3 regions of the Blautia acetigignens genome follow, and region 1 is predicted to be linked to each of the others. Evidence: riboswitches for the same ligand, from Rfam matches in the RefSeq annotation. Region 1 holds a riboswitch; each other region holds the start of a gene.
The links. A riboswitch is a leader RNA that binds a small molecule or an ion and turns the genes downstream of it on or off. The one in region 1 is predicted to bind cobalamin.
Positions count from the first base shown of each region.

Region 2: linked by a shared signal. The riboswitch ahead of OCV70_RS11950 (class I SAM-dependent methyltransferase) and the one ahead of nikB (nickel ABC transporter permease) in region 1 are both predicted to bind cobalamin.
Region 3: linked by a shared signal. The riboswitch ahead of OCV70_RS06795 (MSCRAMM family adhesin) and the one ahead of nikB (nickel ABC transporter permease) in region 1 are both predicted to bind cobalamin.

Region 1 is NZ_JAOQJM010000001.1:182,590-190,264, forward strand. Features, by position in the region: gene OCV70_RS00815 (type 1 periplasmic-binding domain-containing protein) at 1-62, opposite strand, end outside; gene OCV70_RS00820 (oligopeptide/dipeptide ABC transporter ATP-binding protein) at 64-1,053, opposite strand; gene OCV70_RS00825 (ABC transporter ATP-binding protein) at 1,046-1,831, opposite strand; gene OCV70_RS00830 (ABC transporter substrate-binding protein) at 1,848-3,401, opposite strand; gene nikC (nickel transporter permease) at 3,419-4,243, opposite strand; gene nikB (nickel ABC transporter permease) at 4,245-5,183, opposite strand; cobalamin riboswitch at 5,359-5,558, opposite strand; gene OCV70_RS00845 (DUF6198 family protein) at 5,684-5,869, opposite strand; gene OCV70_RS00850 (hypothetical protein) at 5,866-6,009, opposite strand; gene OCV70_RS00855 (MarR family winged helix-turn-helix transcriptional regulator) at 6,002-6,430, opposite strand; gene OCV70_RS00860 (urease accessory protein UreD) at 6,609-7,433, opposite strand; gene ureG (urease accessory protein UreG) at 7,438-7,675, opposite strand, start outside.
Region 2 is NZ_JAOQJM010000009.1:80,193-87,867, forward strand. Features, by position in the region: gene OCV70_RS11935 (ABC transporter substrate-binding protein) at 1-468, opposite strand, end outside; gene OCV70_RS11940 (ABC transporter permease) at 555-1,376, opposite strand; gene nikB (nickel ABC transporter permease) at 1,366-2,313, opposite strand; gene OCV70_RS11950 (class I SAM-dependent methyltransferase) at 2,318-3,046, opposite strand; cobalamin riboswitch at 3,153-3,345, opposite strand; gene OCV70_RS11955 (AAA-like domain-containing protein) at 3,432-5,015, opposite strand; gene OCV70_RS11960 (cysteine hydrolase family protein) at 5,092-5,607, opposite strand; gene OCV70_RS11965 (aromatic acid exporter family protein) at 5,909-6,394, opposite strand; partial or broken gene OCV70_RS11970 (glycine radical domain-containing protein) at 6,452-6,703, opposite strand; partial or broken gene OCV70_RS11975 (pyruvate formate lyase family protein) at 6,729-7,115, opposite strand; gene ttdB (L(+)-tartrate dehydratase subunit beta) at 7,155-7,675, opposite strand, start outside.
Region 3 is NZ_JAOQJM010000004.1:54,531-62,205, forward strand. Features, by position in the region: gene OCV70_RS06795 (MSCRAMM family adhesin) at 1-3,134, opposite strand, end outside; cobalamin riboswitch at 3,338-3,534, opposite strand; gene OCV70_RS06800 (VanW family protein) at 3,691-5,121, opposite strand; partial or broken gene hisI (phosphoribosyl-AMP cyclohydrolase) at 5,153-5,467, opposite strand; gene hisB (imidazoleglycerol-phosphate dehydratase HisB) at 5,505-6,092, opposite strand; gene hisD (histidinol dehydrogenase) at 6,089-7,402, opposite strand; gene hisG (ATP phosphoribosyltransferase) at 7,476-7,675, opposite strand, start outside.

The sequences.
Region 1 (7,675 bases):
GTGCTCTGCGTTCCAAATAAAAGTGCTGTACTCATCATCAGAGTGAGTATTTTTTTCATCATACTATCTGCCTCCCTCTGCCTGATTTTGCATGCTCTCTACATAGAAGCAGGCTACTTCATGTCCCGGTGCGATTTCCTTAAGCTTCGGCATTTCCTTCTTGCACTTCTCAGTGCAATGCTCGCAGCGGTTCTGGAAGGGACAGCCAACCGGCACATCAAGAGGGCTTGGAGCCTCGCTCTCAATACTCTCAATCTTCTTAGTCGGATCCATATGCACAGAGAACTGTGCGCCAACCAGTGCCTTTGTGTACGGATGTACGGCATGGCTGGAAACGTCCTCTCCAGGAATGGTCTCCACAATATGTCCCAGATACATAACCGCGATCTGGTGTGCAAAGGAACGGATCAGTGCCAGGTCATGACAGATAAAGATCATGCAGATGTTCTTCTCTTTCTGCAGGCGAACCAGAAGCTCGATTACAGATTCCTGTACGGAAACGTCCAGTGCAGAGGTTGCCTCGTCGCAGACCAGAATCTCCGGCTCCAGGGAAAGAGCTCTGGCGATACTGATCCTCTGACGCTGTCCGCCGCTCATGTTGTGCGGATAACGGTCCACAAAATCCTCCGGAAGCTCAACCATGCGAAGAAGCTCTCTTGCCTTCGCGTTTCTTTCGCTTCTTTTGATCTTTTTGTAATTCATCAGAGGCTCTGTGAGGATGTCCCCGATCTTCATCTTCGGATTAAAGGATGCAAGCGGATCCTGGAAAACCATCTGAAGGTTCTGGCGGTTTTCCCAGGTCTCTTTCTTTGAAAGTCCTGTGATGTTTTTGCCATGATAAAGAATCTCGCCGCTGGTGGGCTGATCCAGGGAAATTACCATGCGGACAAAAGTTGACTTTCCGCATCCACTCTCTCCTACGATTCCAAGGGTACGGCCCTTGTACATAGTCAGGTTGATATCATTGCAGGCAGTTAAGGTTCTGCCGTGGGAAGCAGGGAACTGTTTTACAATATGCTTCGCCTGCATGACGATTTCATGATTCTCAGACATATCGTTTTCCCTCCATTTCCGGAACTGCTTCCAAAAGTTTTCTGGTATAATCACTGGTCGGATTGTTCAGAACCTCTTCTCTGGTTCCGTGATCCACTACCTTTCCGTGATGCATCACGATCAGCTGGTCTGCCATATAAGCAGCTACGCCGATATTATGGGTTACGATAATGATTCCGGTTCCGAAATCATCCCGAAGCTCCATCATCTGACGGACGATCTGTGCCTGTGTGGTTACATCCAGGGCACTGGTAGGCTCATCTGCCAGAAGAAGTTCCGGATTAAATGTCATGGCCATCGCGATTCCCACACGCTGACGCATACCGCCGGACAGCTGATAAGGATAGCTGTTCATGATGTTCTCTGCATCCGGGAGACGCATTTTGGTAAGCATGGAAACAGCCTTATCCCATGCTTCCTTCTTGGTCATTGACTGGTGTGTACGAATATATTCTACATATTGGCTGCCGATCTTACGGATCGGATTCAGGGTTCCTCCGCAGTCCTGGAAGATCATGGACATTTTGCTGCCGCGGATCTTTCTCCAGTCGCTTTTGGAATTTTTCAGAAGGGATTCTCCATGGTAGAGAATATCACCGCTGGTGACCCGGCCAGCTCCGGAAAGTGCTCCCAGAACGGCACGGATCACGGTAGTTTTTCCACTTCCACTCTCTCCTACCACGCTGATGATCTCCCCCTTTTTCATGGAAAGGTTGAAATGTTCGATAGTAGGTGCCTGATTCCCATACTGTACAGCCAGATCTTTAATTTCCAGCATATAACAGACTCCTTTATTACTCAGCAATCTTCATGTCAGCAGTTACCCAGTAGTAATCCATTGGATACATTACAAGTCCTTCTACGGTAGATTTGGAAATAAGGAAGGTATTCTCATATCCGAAGAATACAGTTGCTGCATCATCCATGATTGCCTGCTGAATCTTCACGATCAGCTCTTTTCTTGCCTCTGCATCGATAGTAGAAGCCAGTTCATCCAGCCATGCATCTACATCTGCATTGGAATATCCTGCAGTGTTGTTTGCAGATGTGCTGTACCAGTTCTCACGAAGGTAGTTTTCCGGGTCACCGGTGTTTGCAACCAGTACGTTCCAGATCAGAAGGTCATACTGGGAGGAATCACGACGGTCAAGAAGTGTCTCATAGGATACGCAGTCAAGCTTGATGTTGATTCCGATTTCTTTTAAGCTTGCCTGTGCTGCCTGCGCGTATACGCCAAGCTCTGCACGGCTGTCATAGTATACAAAGGTAAGCTCTACTTTATTTCCGTCTGGATCTTCTACATATCCATCACCGTCTACATCCTCATATCCGGCATCTGCAAGAACCTGCTTTGCTCCGTCTGGATCGTAAGCATTCTCATCGTTCAGTTCCTCATATCCATAGTCCAGTGTTGGCGGTACCGGAGCTTTTCCTGGTGTTGCGCCGCCCTCAAGAAGAATGCTGGTGTAGGTCTCTTTGTCAAGTCCGCGAAGAACTGCCTGACGAAGTGCAAGATCCCCAAGTGCTCCGTTCTGGTTCATAAATGCATAGGTAGAACGAAGAGATTCCAGAGACTGAATGTTGTAGTTGTCGTTTCCGTCAAACTCGAAAACGTTCTCTGTCTTTAAGTTGTAAGCAACATCGATCTCGCCGGACTGAAGTGCCATGGAACGTGTTGTCTGGTCTCCGATAATACGAAGAGTTACACTGTCATTGGGAACCTCGCCGTCCCAGTAATACTCGTTTCGTACAACAACTGTATCTCCGGACGGATCAAAGGACTGGAATGCATACGGGCCTGTGCAGACCGGGCCTTCCATTGCGATGTTGGAGTTGTCAATGCTTGTGTCCATGATCAGGAAAAGCGGGTCAGCCAGGCATCCTGCCATATTTGCGTTTGCTCTGTTCAGGTTGAATGTGATGTTCTGTCCGTCAACCTCAATGCTGTCAATGTCAAAGAACTCCGGTACACGGTTTGACATTTCCATAGTACGCTCCAGGGATGCTTTTACAAGCTCTGGTGTCATATCGTTGCCATTTGAGAATTTAACGCCCTCACGAATGGTAAATGTCCATGTTTTTCCATCTTCACTGTTGGTCCACTCTGTTGCAAGACATGGTACCATGTTTCCTTCCTCGTCAAACTTGGTAAGTCCCTGTCCAACACCGTAACGGGAAATTACCCAGCTGAAATACTGCTCTGTTGGTTCCAGTGTATCAGCAAAGCTTGTTACACCGATTGTCATGGTATTTCCATCTGCAAATACGAAAGTAGCCGGGATCATTGCCATTGCCATAAGTCCTGCCAGTGCTGCTGCACATACTTTTTTTGCGATTCTGTTTTTCATATACTTTTTCTCCTTTATCAGTCCTGTCTCGGATCCAGAATATCTCGGATACTGTCACCAAGCATGTTAAAAATGATTACTACGATTACGATGGCGATACCCGGTGCGATCATCAGCCACGGTGCTTTTGCCATATAAGTTCTTCCTTCGTTCAGCATCAGTCCCCACTCCGGTGTCGGTGCTACTGCTCCGAATCCCAGGAAGGAAAGAGATGCAAGTTCCAGCATCATGGTACCCATATCTGCCGCTGCTGTTACTGTCATAGTCGTCAGCATGTTGGGGAGGATATGCTTCCACAAAATTTTGAATGTACTGGTGCCGTTTACCACAGCCGCTTCCACATACAGATTACGTTTTACTTTCAGGACCATACTTCTTGCCAGACGGGCATATTTTGTCCAGCTTACGGCTGTGATGGCGATGACTCCGTTTCTAAGGCTTGGGCCAAGCATACCTGCGATTGCGATTGCCAGGATCATTCCAGGGAAAGAGATCATCATATCTGCGATTCGCATGATCACCTGATCGATCCAGCCGCCGAAGTATCCTGCAATAATTCCAAGCAGTGTACCTACAACAAAAATAGTTGCTACCAGGATCAGGGTGGATACCAGAGAGGTTCTGGTACCATAGATCACACGGGAAAGAATGTCTCGTCCCAGTTTGTCAGCGCCAAGGGGATATTCTGCACATGGGGCTTTCAGAGAATCCACCATCACTGCATCCAGCGGATCCTTTGGTGCGATCCAGGGAGCAAAAACAGCTACGCCTACAACCGCAAGCGCCAGAATAAAGAATACGGTAAACTGTTTATGAGCTAAGAAAAAATTCTGCTTTTTCACTTTACTTAACCTCCTTTATTCTCGGATCCAGATAAGTATAGGAAAGGTCAACGATAATGTTGATCACCATATACATAATCGCGATCATCAGTACATAGGCCTGCACCATCGGATAGTCACGACAGGCGATTGCCTTGATCGCCATGCTTCCCATTCCAGGCCAGTTGTAGATGATCTCAACAACTGCAGTTCCACCAAGCAGGGAGCCAAGGGAAAGACCAAGAAGGGTAACGATTGGGAGCATTGCATTTGGGAGCACATGTCTCCAGAGGATCACGCTTTCCTTGATTCCTCTCATTCTTGCTCCGATAACATAGTCCTGTCTTAATTCCTCCAGCACTGCGTTTCGCACCTGTCTGGTGTATTTCGCAGACATGGAAAGAGCCAGGGTTACGGAGGGCAGGATCATGGTCTTGAAATCGGTAGTACCTCCGGCTACGTTGACCCAGCGAAGCTGTACTCCGAAGATGCTAAGAAGGATCAGACCGATCCAGAAGCTTGGAATGGATACCCCGAAGAAGGTAATTCCGCGGATGAGATAATCCGGCCACTTATTCTGATACACCGCGGAGAGGATTCCGCATGGTATGGAGAATAAGATCATCAAAAGAAGGGCAAACAGTGACATCTGAAGGGTTGGCCAGAAGCATTTCATCAGTTTTTCAGTTACGGGAACTTTAAATGCATAGGATGTTCCCATGTCTCCGGTCAGAACTCCTTTTACCCAGGAGCCGTACTGTACCAGAAACGGTCGGTCAAGGCCCAGTTCATTTCTTGTCTGTTCCAGAAGTTCCGGTGTAGGCAGGTTGCCACACTCTGTCAGCATGATTTCTGCCGGGTCACCAGGAGAAAGATAAGTAAGTCCGAATGTAAAGAAACTTACACCGATCAGAACAATCAGAATCTGCAGAAGCCTTTTTCCAATTTGTTTTTTTGACATTTTCTCTCCTTCCTACATGTTGGAGGTTTTTCGCCGGATCTGATTCAGTTTTCGCAAAAAAAGGCAGGGGGAATGATACGCTTTCGAAAAAAAGCGCAGAAAAAAACAACACCCGCAGAAATTACGGATGTCATTGCACACAAAAAAACCATGCTTCCTATCTACCGTAAGAATCATATCAAATCATTTATAAGCAGGTCTCCTGACTTAAGATCCTCGCTCCAGAACCCCTTCCCAGACTGACAACTGTCCATCCAGTGAGATTATGTTCTGCAGCTCCCTATCACAGTGACGGGATCGTACCGGAATTACACCGATTTCCCTTTTAATCCATGTGCAGACATTTGCACAGGAACTTACAAAGGCTGGTTCAAAACCAACAAATGTTATCTAATTTTCCTTATAAGAATAGCTTATATTGGGAATCTTGTCCAGAAAAATTTTTTCACAGATTGTATTTTTTTGAAAACAAAGGGGAATCAATCGTTCCCCCCAAATTGTCAGTTCAATGCTTCCTCAACGCATTCTTCAATATCGTCAATAATAAATTTCCGCATAAATTCCAGATGTTTTCCAAATAATCTTGCAATAAAGCCTACCAGCAGAGCTGCGATAATGGTACCTTCACGGACACCGTTTAATTTTCCCCAGAAAATAAAGGAAAGAATTCCTGCGATCACGGTCATGGAAGAATCAAATATGATCTTTGTGGTTCCAGATATACGCCAAATCCAAGCACGATGCAGCCTGCCAGAAGGGCAGCCAGCTTCATTGCATAATTTCCGGGATTTACCCAGAAAAACAGATATCTTTTTAACTTATTCATTTCTTTCCCCCTGTAAATTCGCATAGATTTTTCCATATACAGCCAAAAACTGCTGGAATTCTTCGGCAGAAACACCGGACAATGCCTTTTCTTCTATTTTGGCAAAAGCCTGGGTCACCAGCTGCTGTTTCTTCTTTCCCTCTTCTGTCATAAAGATATGGAAGCTGCGTCTGTTGCCGTTTAAAATCCGACGCTCGATCAGCCCTTTCTCTTCCATCTTATTTAAAATAGTGGTAAGAGATCCAGCTTCCAAAAAGCAGGCTTTTGCGATTTCTTTCTGATTGCTGCCGTCATGGTCTTTCAAATAGTCAAGGATCTTGGGCTGCCCGATGGTAAGTCCGGTATCCTTAAGCTGTTCCAGCAAAGCTTTCTGGACAAGCATCTGGTTGGCCATAATCAGGTAGTGTAAGGTATCATCCATGGTTGGTTTCCTTTCTTCCGAATAGTTATAATTCAAATATTTTGAATTATAACTATCTTAGATCAGGATGTCAAGGGAAAACTGACAGCGATAAATTTTTCTTTTTGGGTGGAGCTAGAAAAAAACAACAGGGACAAAGTTTTGGATCTTGTCAGAAAACTCAGTCCCTGTTGGTTCGTTAATGAATTGCTTCATATAATTTCTTTATTTTGTCGGCCAGCTGCTGGAGAGTTTGGGCACGATGGGCGAAGATTCGAAGGACCAGGTCGCCGGTTGTCAGACGGGTAACTCCGCCGTCCGTGTCCGGTTCTTCGTCAAGAAGCTTCCAGATTTTTTCCTGTAATTCCAGATTGATTTCTTTATCTGTGCTGTCCTGTCCAGTATATATTTCTGAAAGAAAAAGATTGGCCATATGAGTGTATCCTTCGTACATTCCAATGCCTTCCATAGGCATTTTTTCCGGTTCGTAGCAGGTATTGTCCTGGTAGATCAGCTTTTCCCCTCTGTAAATCCGCACCCTGGAGGAAAATCTCCGATACTGAAAGCGCTCTTCATGAGCGTTTCTGCCGCAGGAAATCACTTCCAGCAAAAACAGCCGGGAGGTTTTATCCTCCAGACAAATGGTCATAGTGCTGTCAAATGCAGATCCAGAAAAGGGGATCACAGGCTGGGGATAATAGTACAGGATTGCATTTTGCTCCACCTGGATTTCAATGGTACGAAAAGCAGATCCCTCGTCCATTTTATGGATTTTCTCAAAGGACTGGGACAAAACTTCCAGGTTCGCCCCTTCCTTCACATGATAGGAAAATTCCTGGGAATCCCCTGCCATAATTCCCGCAGACGCACAAAGGGGCATGATCTGAATACCGTCGTTTTCTTTCTCAAAGGGCACCATGATCTTGTACGGGGCGGTAAAGGATAAATCTTCCAGAATGGTTTTGCCGTCCCTGACTGCGGCACATGCCTGAATACGGGAAATTTTTCCGAATTTATTATCCATACCTTTACATTCCTTCTAACAGTACGTTCTTTTTGATCCACTCCACTACCTTATCCACATTTTCATCTCCGCGGATGTTGGTGAACTGGAAAGGTCTGTCACCGCGCATTTTTCTGGAGTCTCGTTCCATAACTTCCAGGCTTGCACCAACGTAGGGGGCAAGGTCAATTTTGTTGATCACAAGAAGGTCGGAACGGGTAATTCCAGGGCCGCCTTTTCTCGGAATCTTATCCCCTTCTGCC
Region 2 (7,675 bases), on a different contig from region 1:
TGTAAGCTGTGCTACAAATGCGCTGTACTCTCCGTCAGTTGTAAATACTACATATTCTCCGTCAACATCGATGCTTGCGATTTTAAGGTCTCCTCCACGGGAGTTGTTGTCGATAGATCTCTGAATGGAATCTTTTACGATTTCAGGTGTTAACTCTGTACCATTGCTGAATTTTACGCCCTGGCGAATATGGAAACGATAGGTTGTGTCATCTGTCTGCTCCCACTCATCTGCTAACTGTCCAACAATCTCCATGTTCTCGTTTACAGTTACAAGTGTCTCACCAACACCGCAGCGGGTAAGGTTCCATCCGCACCAGTCTGTTGCCGGATCCATACCTTCAATGTAAGTGAAAAGTGCCAGATTGATGTGGCTGTCGTTGTCAGCAGCAAATGTTGTAACACCGCTTCCCATTACGCTGCAAGCCATAACTCCTGCAAATAATAAAGACATTAACCGTTTTTTCATTTTGTTTTTTCTCCTCCTGTTGTTATGTGCATGTTTACTTTATCTATGTTCATCCTTCCAACCTCTGGGGCAGAAAGTAAACATCATTATTTTTTTCCTTTGGGATTCATCAGATCCTGAATACAGTCTCCCAATAAGTTGAATATAATAACATTTATCAAAATTACCATTCCCGGTGCCATAAGCATCCAGGGCGCTGAATACATATAATCTTTTCCTTCTGAAAGCATGTAGCCCCATTCCGGCGTAGGCGGCTGGGAGCCAAGTCCTAACAGGGAAAGTCCTGCAATCGTCAGAAGCTTGCTTCCAATATCCTGGGTGATATTTACCAGAAGGGAAGGCATAACATTTGGGATAATGTAGCCTGTCATAATGCGGAAATTGTTGGCTCCGCCCAGTCTGGCCTGTTCTATGTAGGTATTGTTCTTTATGGAAAGAACCAGGGAACGGCTGATTCTCGCGTAATAAGTCCATCCAGTGAGGGTCATTGCAAGGATCAGATTGGGAAGTCCTGTTCCCAGGAAGCTAACCAGTGCAATTGTGAAAATTGATCCTGGAAAAGCCATGAGCATATCGGAAAGACGCATCAACACTGCATCAAACGCGCCGCCCCAGAAACCGGCTGCTGTTCCCACCAGAATTCCCACAACTGAAATAATCGCAGTCACTGCAAAGGCAATCAGAAGAGAAGTTTTTCCTCCATAGAGGATTCTAGAAAAAATATCTCTTCCCATCTGGTCTGTTCCCAGAAGATACTGTTTGCAAGGTGCTTTCAATAAATCGGTATAGTGTGTTTCAAGAGGATCGTATGGAGCAAATTTCCCGGCAAACAACGCAAACAATAGGAAAATCACTGCAAATGCTGCCGAAATTCCAAAACGGATCCATATTTTTTTCTTACTCTTCATGCTGTACGGCTCCTCTCCTGATTCTTGGATCAAGCCACTGATATGAAATGTCCACCAAAAGATTTACCAGAACGTAAATGCATCCCATCCACATAACATATCCCTGGATCAGCTGATAATCTCTTCCGGAAATAGCAGCCACAGCCGCACTTCCAATTCCATTCCAGCTGAAAACCGTTTCCACGATCATGGTTCCTCCAAGCAGGCCGCCGAAGGACATTCCCAGCATGGTTACTACTGTAAGCAAGGAGTTGGGAAGCACATGGAAAAAGATGGTGCGGAATCTTCCCACGCCTCTGGCCTGACAGCCATTGATGTATTCTTCGTTCATCTGCTCTACCATTACCGCCCGGATTCGCCTTATATAATATGCGCTCATGCTTAATGATAAGGTGATGGCTGGCATGATCAGGCTTTTGAAGGAATCTGATCCGCCAACCGGAAGCCAGTGCAGATTGACTGCCAGCAGATAGATCAGCATCATACCGCCCCAGAAGCTTGGCAGTGAAATTCCAAGGAAGGACATAAACCGGATAATATAATCTGCTGCCTTATCCTTATACACTGCTGATAAAATTCCCAGCGGAAAAGAAATCAGAAGCATCAGAATAAAAGAAGCAACTGCCAGCTTAATGGTATTGGGAAGCTTTCTTCCAAGCACCTGGGAGACCGGCTGTGCATACTTTACCGACATTCCGAAATCACCGTGTAAAGCTCCCTTCAGCCAGCTTATATACTGTTCGCCGAAGGATTTGTTTAATCCATATTTTTCTTCAATCTTTGCAATTACTTCTCTGTCATGACCAGCACCCATGGATTCCGCCAGCTGCTCTGCCGGATTGGATGGCAGAATATATGTAAGTCCAAAGGTCATAATGGAAAGTCCAAACAGGATAATTACAAGTGAAACTAGTCGCTTACAAATTTCTTTTTTCACTTTTTCAGCCTTTCTGTGCTACAATGCAAAAGCTCATTGGCAGCGGACTGCCAGAAACTTCTACCTGTATTTTGCGAAATCCCAGGTCTACCAGTTTACCAAAATCCCATGCCGGGCGGTCAACCTGGCTCATGGGCAGTTTTTTCGCAATTTCTTCCATAATATGGAAATCTACATTTTCTTTGTTATGGCGTGCGTGACAGCCCTGATTCTCTTCGTCACCGTACAGCTTCTGAAATTCCTGGTACATCTTTTCATATTTCTCGCTGAAATAATGGCGGTAGTAATTTCCATCTTCCAGAATCAGAATTCCGCCTTTTTTCAGAACCCGGCTTACTTCCTCATAGGCTTTATCCGCATGCTCCAGATTCCAGAATACATTTCTTGACACCACTGCATCGAAGCTGTTGTCCGGAAATTCCAGATTCTGTACATCCATCTGCTTAAGATCCGCCTTCAGATTTTCCGCATCCAGATTTTTTCTGACTTCTTCCAGCATTTTGGGGCTGTAGTCCACGGCAGTTACCTGATATCCCATAGACGCTAACAAGGTGGTAAAAAATCCGGCACCGCAGCCATCGTCCAGTACCGTGCACCCTTCTTCCAGAGAATTGCGGAAAATATTTTCCCAGTGCTTTCCCGGTTCTGTCTTTCGCTCTTCCATACTGGCATCAGAAAATCCGCCAGCTCTCATGTCCCAGTATGTCTGAATATCCTTCAGTAATTCAGCCATTTACCTTTGTCCTCTCTGTTTTTTCAATAATAAAAGCCGCTGAAGACACAGCGGCTTAACGGCATAATATTTCTATTACACGCAACCTCTATACTGTGACTCGCAGCAAAAGTTCTTCATTCCGGCCGGTATTCTGGCTCCAGCGTCATCATACTGCTTTCCCTTCCCGATTACTCAGTGGATATAAAAGCATACTCGACTGTTACAGCTACGGCATAGCACAGGATTCTCACCTGTTTCCCGTTTACTCCGCCGCGTTTTACAAAAACGTGGCAGGCACCAAAATGGTTTCTTTATTAAATTTTTATACTAAAATCATGCAAACTGAGTTTAATATAATATTTTGCATTTGTCAATGAAATTGGCAGAATCCGCGATTATTTTACTAAACAACCACTTCCAAAATTCGTTTCCCATCATAACTGATTTCCCGGATTCCGGTCTTTTTAGACTTATTAAAATTAAAGCTCAGCAAATATCCTTTTTCCATCTTATAAAATTCCAAATATTCAAAAAGCTGCTGCTCTCCACGGGTATTATATTCGTTTCCCCTCCAGATTTTCAATTCAATTATAAAGCGTTTTCCCTTATAATCAACGATTACATCCGTCCTTCTGCTATCCCTGGTTCTGGCCTCAATATAATAATTTCCCGTTCCATTTATAATAGGTTTTAAATAAAGTAAGAAAAGTTTTCTTCCATTTTCCTCTATAAATTTTTGATCGTTTTCTGCATATATTTCTTCATAATGCTCACAAAATTTTTCCATCACCAGATCCATCGGAAGCATTCCGGACACAATAAATCGATTACGTTCTATCCCGGCATCCTTATACAATTCACTGTTAATCGCCATTTCCGCCAAAAACAAATCATATAATTGTGTTTCAAAAATTCGATTGGATACTGCAGTAAGCCCATTCCTATCTTTTAAAAATCCAAAAGTCACTCCCAGATTAACTAATGGATTTTCAATCTTAAATGGGAAACTTACTCCGCCAAACAAAATACTTTGGAGCATTTCCTTCAATTTCGGATAATCTGACAGCTTTTTCACCATATCGTCAAATAGTGTGTTCTTTTCTCCCAACAGCATCTTCACCGCCGTAAGAAGCCCATCCTTACTCCAGCCTTCCTTCTTAGTAGGAAAAAGCTCACTTCCCGAAACTCTTTCATCCACTAGCTGACAAAGCCGTGACACCAGATATGGATAACCGGAAGTATAATTGTACAAAAATTCACTTACCTGCTCTATATCCATTCCAGTTTTAAAATCACTCTCATATTCCAGCAGCATAGCTCTAATATCCTGGATGGAAAAGTCCATACTTATATCAAAATCTACTGCAATATTCCATGGACTGTTATATTTTGACTCTTCTTCAGGATGTATTTTCACCTTCAAAGTCTTTATATCATATACGCCTGCCAAAACAACCGACTGGAAAGTCTGATCTTTTCCCTGCTGCATACGAAGATACTTTTCGCGAAGAAGCCCAAGAAATGATAAAAAGATCTGATTATCTGAGCTTTTGTCCACCTCATCGATCATAAGGATCACTGGCTGACCGCACGCTTTACACAGGGAACTGATCTTTGCTCCCAACGAGCGCAAGGGAAATTTTTCCAAAATAGGCTGATACCATTCTTCTACTATTTTCTCATCCGCATTTTGTTCTTTCAAACAATCGCCTATATCCAGCATAAGACCTTCTGCCAGACTGGAAAGTGACTGAAAATATTCATCCGCAGATTCAAAGCTCAGACTCAATACAATATAATTCTCCCTTAATCTTTTTTCAAGCAAATAGAGTGTGGTTGTTTTTCCATATTGTCTTGCACGATTTATGGTAAAATACTGCCCGTTTTCAATGTATTCACTGATAATCCGGTCAATTCTGCCACTGATATCTACCATATAATTCTTTTCCGGAATACATGTTCCTGTAGTGCAAAACCTTTTCTTCATACAAACACCTCCTCCATCTGTCATTTATAAAAAAGTATACCCAATTTTATTCCTGTCCGCAATCCGCCAATTAAATTTAAATTACCTCGATCTGGCAGGCCTTCATGGCTTCCAGTGCTCTCTCGTGGCTTTCCGGGGTTACTCCTGCGCAGCAGAGGGAATCTACAATGATCGGCACCTCTGGAAGAAATGCTTTGAGCAGCATAGCATTGGAGATGACGCAGATGTCGGTGCAAAGTCCCACCAGTGTAATGCTGTCGATGGCTTCTGATTTATTGAACTCCTTCAGAACTTTTCCAAGAGTTTCACTGCCGAAAGTAGGCTTGTCAATGGGACCGGACTCCAGAAGTTCCGCGATCTCCTCGCGGATTTCCCAGCCATAGGTTCCCCGGATGCAATGCTCCACCGGGAGCTTTCTGCCCTCCTGGGTCTGCAGGTAATCTCCGCCATGTGTATCCCTTGTAGCCAGAACAAGTCCATTGAAATTCTTCACTCTGTCTACCACATTGGGCACAATTGCTTCCGCCTCTGGCGTGCCAAGCGCCCCGTCTATAAAATCATTCTGCATATCGATCACAACTAAAATATCCATGCTGTTCCCCCTTTGTGTTTTTCACGCCCTGATAAATTCATCATAATTTTTTCGAAAACATACTTTTTCTTACTATATCACCTTATCCGAATTTCGTACATACCCTTATACAAGAAAGCCGCTTCTACGGGACACAAAAAACAGCCGCCAGGCCCTGTATAGGGTTGTGACCTGCCGACTGCTTTCCTTTTTCATCTTACCCTTTAATCAATACGTTAGAGGTGTTTATCTTTTATTTTTGAAACGATAGCGGAGAAATTTTTATCATCATCCGTACCAAAGTTTTCACGTTCTTTTTCCCTCATGGTACGGTTCTTGCGATTGTGTATAGAAAAACCCTTTCTTTTCCGACTGTAAACATAACAACGAAATAAATGACGATTCCAGGCTGAATTGCAGAATCTGCACCCAGTGCAAAATTGCACCAGAGTACAAGACAAAGCCCTGTTACAAGCCATATCCAGTCAGGTATTCCAAAAGGCTGACTGGTATACAGCCTATGAAAGGGAATTACCAGAAGACCGCCTACAAGAGTTCCGATCACCCGGTTAATTCCATTGTGGAAGCCCTCCTCAAACTGGCTTCCCACCCCGTACACTGCACCGATCAGTGCAAAACAGGGATTTCGCCCTCCCAAAGGATATTCATAAATAACAGAAGTAATCAACACTACCAGAGCTGTACGCCACATACGTTCTGTCAGACGGGGCGATTTGAAGTTTTTCAGCGGCGTAAGCTGCCACTTGTTTTTCACTTCAGCTCTGTCCAGCATTTCCTGTGGTCCCATTCGCAGCACTCCTGACTATGCCGTTATCAGCTGGTTTTTTTGACCCCAGCCTGATTCCTACAGTGTCTTATGGCAGGTACGTGCAATAACATCAAGCTGCTGTTTCTTTGTTAAGGAAATAAACTTCACAGCATAACCGGAAACACGGATGGTAAAATTCTGATACTCCTCTTTTTCCGGATGCTCCATTGCATCGATCAATTTCTCTGTGCCAAATACGTTTACATTCAGGTGATGGGCATCCTGTGCAAAATATCCGTCCAGAATCTGAACCAGGTTATTCTTGCGCTCCTCATCCTCATGTCCAAGTGCATACGGATTACATCATCATACATGTTTCTGCTGCCTGCACTGCCATACGGATTCCACCGTAAGGCATAAATGCACGTTTCAGCGGCTTGTCTGTCTGAAGACCTACAATCTGTTCCAGATCCTTCATATCCTCACTGATATAGCCAGGACCATATGCGGTAAGTCCGGAAACCACTTCTGTTTCACATTCCAGCACGCCGCCTTTCTCGCGCTCTTCCTTCTGAAGCTTCTGAACATGGTTCCATAACTTTTCTGTTCTGGATGTAGGACCTGTCAGAAATGACTCGTCACCATCATATGGTGTGTAGTTTTTCTGGATAAAGTCACGGACATTGATTTCTTCCTGCCAGATTTCTCCGCGAAATCCGTCCCATGCTCCATTACTGTCAAACTTTCCCGGGGCTGTCATTGGCATTGCCTTTCTCCTCCTTTATTTTGTGTAAGCTTTTTATTTGATAAATTTAACTTCCGGATAGATAGCCTGCTTTGCAGCTTCTTTTCTCTCGTTGAAAATTACCTTGTTCTCTTCGAACAGGTTGCGTCCCTGTGCATCGATGGATACGATCAGCGGACCAAATTCTTTTACCTTGTTGCACCATAAAGTCTCCGGCATTCCAAGCTCATCCCAGTGATGCTCTACAATCTTCTCAACCTCTGTTGCAGCTACTACTGCACAGCCAGCCGGGAATACGCAGTGGATTGCACCAAATTCCTTACATGCGCGCTCTGTGTTCGGGCCCATTCCGCCTTTTCCTACGATCACTCTTACGCCTGTTAATTTGGTAAATTCATACTCGAATTTCTCCATACGCATGGAGGTTGTCGGTCCAACAGAAACCATTTCGTAATTATCCTCTGTTCCCTCAATCTTGCGGACAATAGGACCCGCATGGAAAATTGCTTTGTCTTTGATGTCATATGGAAGCTCTCTTCCATACTCAACCAGACGGCGGTGAGCTACGTCACGGC
Region 3 (7,675 bases), on a different contig from region 1:
TTGCCTGCGAAGGATACAGAGCCATCCTCTAATGCTGCAGTGAGGCTGTCAGAGGTTACCTCGTCTTTTTCCAGGCCAAGGCTGGTGATCTTGTCAGTAAGACCAAGCTCATCCAGGAGGTTAAGGGCACCCTCAGATGCAACGTAAACGCTTTCAACCGGTTTTTGGATCAGGATTACGTCTTTATCAAGACCTGCAGGGATCACTGCACCTTCCGGCACGATCAGGTATTTGATAACATTGCCTGTGTAAAGCTTCTCAGAAGCGGATGCATCTTTATCTTCTGCCGCTGTGGATTCCTTAGAATCTGCAGTTTCCGGTTTTCTTGCAGTGTCTGCGGTCATGTCAACCTCAAACAGGGTGATGCCTTTTGCATAGTTATACAGTTTAAAGTATTTTGCATGCTCAAGCTTGGTTTCATCCTTGTACTCAAGACCTGTGATCTCCGGTGCACTTTCATCCAGCTTCTTGTTTCCTGTGGAAAGCATGCTGTTCTCATCTGCCGGATTTTCCTTGTCTGTTTTTTTCGGATCGCTTGCACCCTTTAATGCAGCATAAATGGTGTAAGTAATCTCATGAGCCTGAGACATTCTGGTGGTCATACCGATGATGGTATTGTTCTGGTTTAATGCAATCGGGATGGTGAAGGTGGAGGTACCGCCTCCGCAGGATCCGTAATAGGTGTTGCCGTTTGCCTTTACATATCCGTAATATTCACTGCTGAATACAATTGTTGCATAGGCTTTTCCGCCGGTTACAGTAATCTTATTACAGGAAATACTTACCTTACCGGTACCGCCGGACCAGGAGAAGCTGTCTGGTGTGTAGGTTCCGTCTGCCAGTGTGGTGGAGCTGTTTACAGAGGAAGTTCCGCCGCTAAGGTCAGAGTCGTACTTGGACTCCTTGTCAGGATTTGCATCCGGTGTAGGAGTTGGAGTCGGTGTTTCGGTTGGGGTTGGAGTGCCTGTTGGAGCAACACTTGGTGTTGGTGTGGCATCCGGTTTCTGGGTGTCGTCTTTGATCTCACCAATCTTATTTAAGGTAGCAGACTCAAAGGTCAGGGTTCTGTCATACCAGCTCTGGGTTCTGTGGGAAAATGCAGCAACTGCAAGTCCTTTGTCCAGGGATGTTACCGGAATCTCATAGGTATATTTGCCGTTTGCATTTACGGTATATGGAACCCATTTGGAGGAATCTGCTTTTGCAGCCTGCTCGCTGGTTCCCACATAGAGATAATCGTATCCGGTACCGCTTAAGGTAAGGACTGCGGTCATTTTTCCGTTTTTGGAAGTGAGGGTGCAGTCTACTACGCGGAACATGGTGGAACTGGAAGTTACATTTACATTGTAGATTCCGTTGTCACATGTGCCGGATGGAATCTTGGTTGGCTCTGGTGTGGAAGTTGGCTCTGGAGTCGCGGTCGGAGCCGGAGTCTCACTTGGAGCCGGGGTAGCGGTTGGTTCCGGTGTTACCTCTGGCTCTTCGCCATATCCTGGAACTGCCGGAACACTGATGGTAAGAATGCCTTTTTCATACCAGTGCTGGCTCTTTTTGGAGTGCGGAACGACTGCAAGAGTGGTCACATCCTTGCTTGCCGGGATTTCGAAAGTGTATGTATAACCTCCTGCAGCATTTTCTTCGCCGCGAACGGCTTTGGTCTCTTTATCTGCATCGCTGGAACTTCCGAAGTAGATCATGTCATAATTCTGCTTCTCTGTGGAAAGAGTTACGATATATTTGTCACCCTCTAATTTTACAGTGGAACCAGTGATCACGAACATGGCAAATTCGTTGCCGTCTTCTTTTACCAGCTTAATACCTGCGTCCTTAATCTCGTTGTCTGGGGAATCCGGTGTAGCGGTTGGCTCCGGGGTCTCGCCTGGAGTAGGAGTTACGGTTGGTTCTGGTGTTACCTCTGGCTCCTGGCCGTATCCTGGAACTGCCGGAACACTGATGGTAAGAATGCCTTTTTCATACCAGTGCTGGCTCTTCTTGGAATGAGGTACTACAGAAACAGTCTGTGTCTCCTTGCTTGCAGGAACTTCGAAAGTGTATGTATAGCCGCCTGCTGCATTCTCTACGCCGTGGACAGCTTTTGTCTCTTTATCTGCATCGCTGGAACTTCCGAAGTAAATCATGTCATAGTTCTGCTTCTCTGTGGAAAGGGTTACGATGTATTTGTCGCCCTCTAATTTTACAGTAGAACCAGTGATCACGAACATGGCAAATTCGTTGCCGTCTTCTTTTACCAGCTTGATGCCAGCGTCCTTGATCTCGTTGTCAGAGGCTGCCGGAGTCTCGGTTGGAATTGGTGTGGCGGTAGGCTCTGGAGTTGCGGTTGGCTCCGGAGTTGCGGTTGGTTCTGGTGTGGCAGTTGGTTCCGGGGCTTTCATTCCTGGAACGTTCAGCTTCAGATCCTGGGTCGTATACCATGCATTATTTTTTACAGAATGGGGAACCAGATAAATGGTCTGAGCTTCTGCCTTTGCATCAATTTCGAAAACGAAGGTATATCCGGTTTCTGTCTCTGTTCCTGCGATTGCATTGGCATCCATCACAGATGCAGCATCTTCTTTATGTCCAAGGTAAATCTTATTGTAGTTCTTTCCGTTAGAAGTCAGGGTTATTTTAATTTTATCACCCTTTAATTCTGCAGAGGAGCTTGCAATTTTGAACATTTTGTAAGCAGTATCATCTGCTTTATCAATGGTCATGTTTGAGCCGTCTTCTTTTAAATCCTCTGGCATGGTATAAGTGGCAATCCCATTGCCGGAAGCTTCTTCTGCAGCCGGAGCTTCTGTTACAGCTGCGTCTTCTGCTGGCTGAGCAGCAGTCTCTTCTTTGGCATCCTCTGTCTGTGCTGGCGCTTCTGTAACAGAAACCTCAGCAGTTTCTGTCTGCTCCGGAGTCTCTGTAGGTGCCGTGGTCTCTTCCGGAGCAGTTGTTTCTGCCTTCTCTTCCTGTGCAGGAGCAGTCTCCTCTTTCGGAGCTTCTGTCACAACAGCTTCTTCCGCCGGAGTTACCGTAACCTGTACGCCTGTACTCTCACTTTCTGCCTGTGTAAGGGCAGCCGGAGTGACGGTCATTGCCACAGAAAGAAACAGTGCCAGAAAGCGTTTTGAATTTCTTTTCATTTTTCTCCCTCGATTCTTTTATGGTTATCTTCTGGTATTGTTGCCTGAATAAATCAAAGACTGCCTCAGAGTATTCGGAAAATTCCAGAAAACTCTTCTAATGCAAAAAAATGCCCGCTCCCATAAGGGAACAGGCACCAGAAATCAATATATCCCATAGTCGAAATATATGCTACATGAGAATGAAGTGCTTTCCTCGGAAGCTTTCATTAACGAATTCAGCAGGTTTCCTGACTTACAGATCAATACGAAATCCAGCCTTCTCAGCAACGCATTGCCAATGGCATCTTCGGATTTCATTCCCTGTTTACAGTGACCGGATCGCTCAGGATTTGCACCTGATTCCCTCTTAACCAGCAGCTTTTTTTTCTGCAAAGGCACTGAAAACGGATTTATTCAATTCATTTCATTATAGCAGACTATTATACTGAAATCAATAGGCTGCCAAGGCACTTTCTACCTGACAGCCTACAATTTGTTACTGTTCACTCCGTGCCCAGTAACTACAATTTAACATATATTTTAAATTATTGTGCGGGAAATACGCAACATCGCTTTACTGTTTATACTGACTATACCCAACCTCTTCTGTGCGGAGCAGGTTTCCCGCCTCATCATACACGCTGCGGTAGGTTTTGCAGGTGTTGGGATCGGAGTGTTCGGTGGTGATCTCTACAGTATTGTTGTTCTCCTTTGTACCGTAAATGGATACGGTCACAGACTCTTCTGCTTCGTCATAGACTGCGAAAATCTTAATGGGATAAGAGGTATTGTTCTGGAAGCGGAAATCCTGGCTTCCGTAAACAACTGCTGCATCCAGTCCGTCATCCACATAGTCAATACGCGCTGCATGGTTATGGCGTTCTACGATGGAAAGATCCGCCTGCAGGCACGCCATAAACAGGGTGGTGGACACCTGGCAGATTCCGCCGCCGATATCCTGGGCGTGCTCGCCGCCTACGATTACCGTCGCTTCCTTATAGCCCCGCTCTTCTGTTCTGGGACCTAAGGTATCATTGTAGGAAAAAGTCTGTCCCGGCTGCAGTTCCACCCCATCGCATGCTTCTACTGCAAGCTTCAGATTGGTGATCCGGTTCTTGGTACCGCCGCCGTAAGTGGTATAGGTTCCAAGGAGGTTCAGATAAGGCAGAGCCTCAATTTCCTCCGTGGAAACCTCCGGCAAAGTAATCTCAAGAGGAATGGTGATCACAAGCCCCTCTCTTGCCCGGTCAAGCCGGTTCTGCGCAGCTTCCACATCAAAGGAAATGCCCGTCACAGCAGGAATGATCTCATTATTCTCTCCCAGGGAAGCATCGGTTGCTTCTGTATGTACCTGCTCATAATAAGCTTCCATGTCAAATTCTTCCGGCGCAGTCTCCACGGTAGGGCATTCAATCACCGCTTCGTAATCTTCCCGGGAAATGGCACTTAAGATTTCTTTTTTCAGAGCATTCAGATCCGGCCCCATTCCGGTGATTCCTTTGGTGATCACAAGACTGGTATCTGTGAGCTCACAGGAGGTCTGGATGGTAGTAGAACCATTCTGGATCCCGGCTGCATCCAGCACCGCATCTAAATCATCCTGGTTGCGCACAGTAGGCAGAAGGGTCAGTTCTTCCTTCGTCTTGCTGTTCATAAGCTGGATGCGGTCTGTCCCGTGAGTGATCCAGGAGCCATGTCCAAGAGAATAAGCACTTGCCACAACTGCTTTCACATCCAGGCTCAGCGCCGGATAAATGGACACCTTAAACTCCTGTCCGTTCAGGGTGACAGTCATCTGTTTGTCCTGATAATTCTTCTGGAAATCCTCTGTAATGGCGTCGATGGCTTCCTCTTCGGTCATTCCCTGGATGGCAATGCCGTTTACTTTCAGCTTTGTCCAGATCACATTGTCCGTAAGGAAATGACACCACAGACAATAAGCGCCCACAAGAAGCACAAAAAAGATCAAAACCTTGATCAGGGTGTTTTTCATTTGTTTGTTCATACGATAGTTTTACCTTTGGCTTACTTTTTTAGAGCAGCGGGGTAAAAAAACATGTCCTGTTTCCAGTATGACACGCAGCACCTACCTGCTCCACTTTTGCCAAGATTGTATCATTATCACAGTCAATAGTCAATGATTTCACGTACTGAACATGGCCGGAGGTAAGTCCTTTGGTCCACAGCTCGTTCCGGCTGCGGCTCCAGTAGGTCATTTTTCCAAGCTTTAAAGTGGTCTCATAGGCTTCTTCATTCATATAGGCAAGCATCAGAACCTGGTCTGTCTTGTAATCCTGGACAATGACCGGAACCATGCCGTCACTGTTCAGCTTGAAATCAGACCAGGACAGTTTGCTTTTTAAATTTTCCATGTAAAAAATACTCCTTTTACAAGCTTCCCTTTGTGGAAAGCACGTCTGTAATGCGGGGGTCAAACGCTACCGCCATGTCCAGGGCTTTGGCGAAGCTTTTGAACATAGCTTCTGCCATATGGTGGTTATTTCCCGGGGTAAGAACCTTAATGTGAAGATTCATGGACGCAGTGTAGGAAACCGCATAAAAAAATTCCTTTACCATTTCTGTGGACATATCGCCAATCTTTTCGCTTGTGAACTCTCCGTCAAAGGAAAGATAGGGACGTCCTCCAAGATCCACTGCGCAGAGCACCAGGCACTCATCCATAGGAAGAATGCAGCTTCCGTAGCGGCGGATTCCCTTCTTGTCTCCCACTGCTTCTTTAATGGCAGTGCCAAGGACGATTCCCGTGTCCTCGATGGTGTGGTGATCGTCCACCTGAAGATCCCCTTTCACCTTCACATCCAGGTCAAACAGTCCGTGGCGGGCAAAGCCGTCCAGCATGTGGTCAAAAAATCCCACGCCAGTGTCCAGGCTGCTTTTGCCGCTTCCGTCCAAACCTAGCTTCAGGGAAATCTGGGTTTCTTTTGTGTTTCGTGTTACCTGGGCCTCTCTTGTCATGGCTCCTCCTTTTTGTCCTCATCCTCAAAACGGACTGCAATGGAATTTGCATGTGCGGTCAGCTGCTCGGAGGTGGCAAACTGGATGATATCCTTGTGGATTTCTTTCAGTGCAGATCTGGAATAATATACAATGCTGGATTTCTTAATAAAATCATCCACAGAAAGTGCGGAGAAGAATTTGGCAGTTCCGTTGGTTGGAAGTACGTGGTTCGGCCCTGCAAAATAATCGCCCAGGGGCTCGGAGCTGTACTCACCGATAAAGATAGCGCCTGCGTTTCGCACCTTCATCATCACCTCGAAGGCATTCTTGGTCACGATCTCCATATGCTCGGATGCGATCTCATTAGCCGCATCAATGGCTTCATCCATATCCTCTGCAATGAGAATGTATCCGAAATTCTCCAGGGATTTTTCAATGATCTCTCTTCTGGAGAGAACCTTCAGATAGCCATCAATCTCTTTCTCCACATTCTGCGCCAGCTCAGTGCTGGTGGTAATGAGGATTGCAGAAGCCATCTCGTCGTGCTCTGCCTGGGAAAGAAGGTCAGCTGCAACATAGTGTGGGTTGGCAGTCTCATCTGCAAGAACCAGGATCTCACTTGGTCCTGCGATAGAATCAATGCTGACATGTCCGTAAACGGCTTTCTTTGCCAGTGCTACGAAAATATTTCCAGGTCCCACGATCTTGTCTACTTTCGGGATGCTGGCAGTACCGTAGGCAAGTGCGCCGATAGCCTGTGCGCCGCCTACCTTGTAGATCTCGTCAGCGCCGGCTTCCTTGGCTGCAACTAATGTAGAAGGATTCACCTTTCCGTCTTTTCCCGGAGGGGTGGTCATTACAATGTGGGGCACTCCTGCAACTTTGGCAGGCACAATGTTCATAAGAACGGAAGAAGGATAAACTGCCTTTCCTCCTGGAACGTAAACGCCTACACGGTTCAGAGGAGTTACCTTCTGGCCCAGCATGGTGCCGTTCTCTGTGCTTGTAAACCAGCTGTTCTGGCGCTGTTTCTCGTGGTAGCTGCGGATGTTTACAAGAGCCTTGCGGATGACTTCCAGTAAGGAAGCGTCCACTGCCTCATAGGCCTCCTGGATTTCCGCTTCGGTTACACGGATGGTGTCTGCGGTAACCTCTACCTTATCAAATTCCTTTGTATAGGAGAACAGGGCTTCGTCTCCTTTTTCCTTCACATTGGCAAGAATGTCTGCAACAGCTGCTTCAAATTTGCCATAATTGTTTGGGCTTCTTTTTAACAGATTTTCCAGAATATCTTTTGTAGATTCCTTTGTTAATCTTACTGTACGCATTTTACTTCGTCTCTCTTTCTGTCTGTAACTGACTTTCCAATATGATCATATCGCTGGCCTGCGACTTTTTTCTTTAAATCACTTCTCTCAGCTCTTCGATCAGCTTGCTGATCCGCTCATTTTCCATTTTCATGCTTACCTGGTTCACTACCATTCTGGCAGAAAGAGGGCAAACCTCCTCCAGAACCTTCAGGCCGTTCTCACGAAGGGTGCTTCCGGTCTCCACAATGTCCACGATCACCTCGGAAAGCCCTACAATAGGAGCAAGCTCAA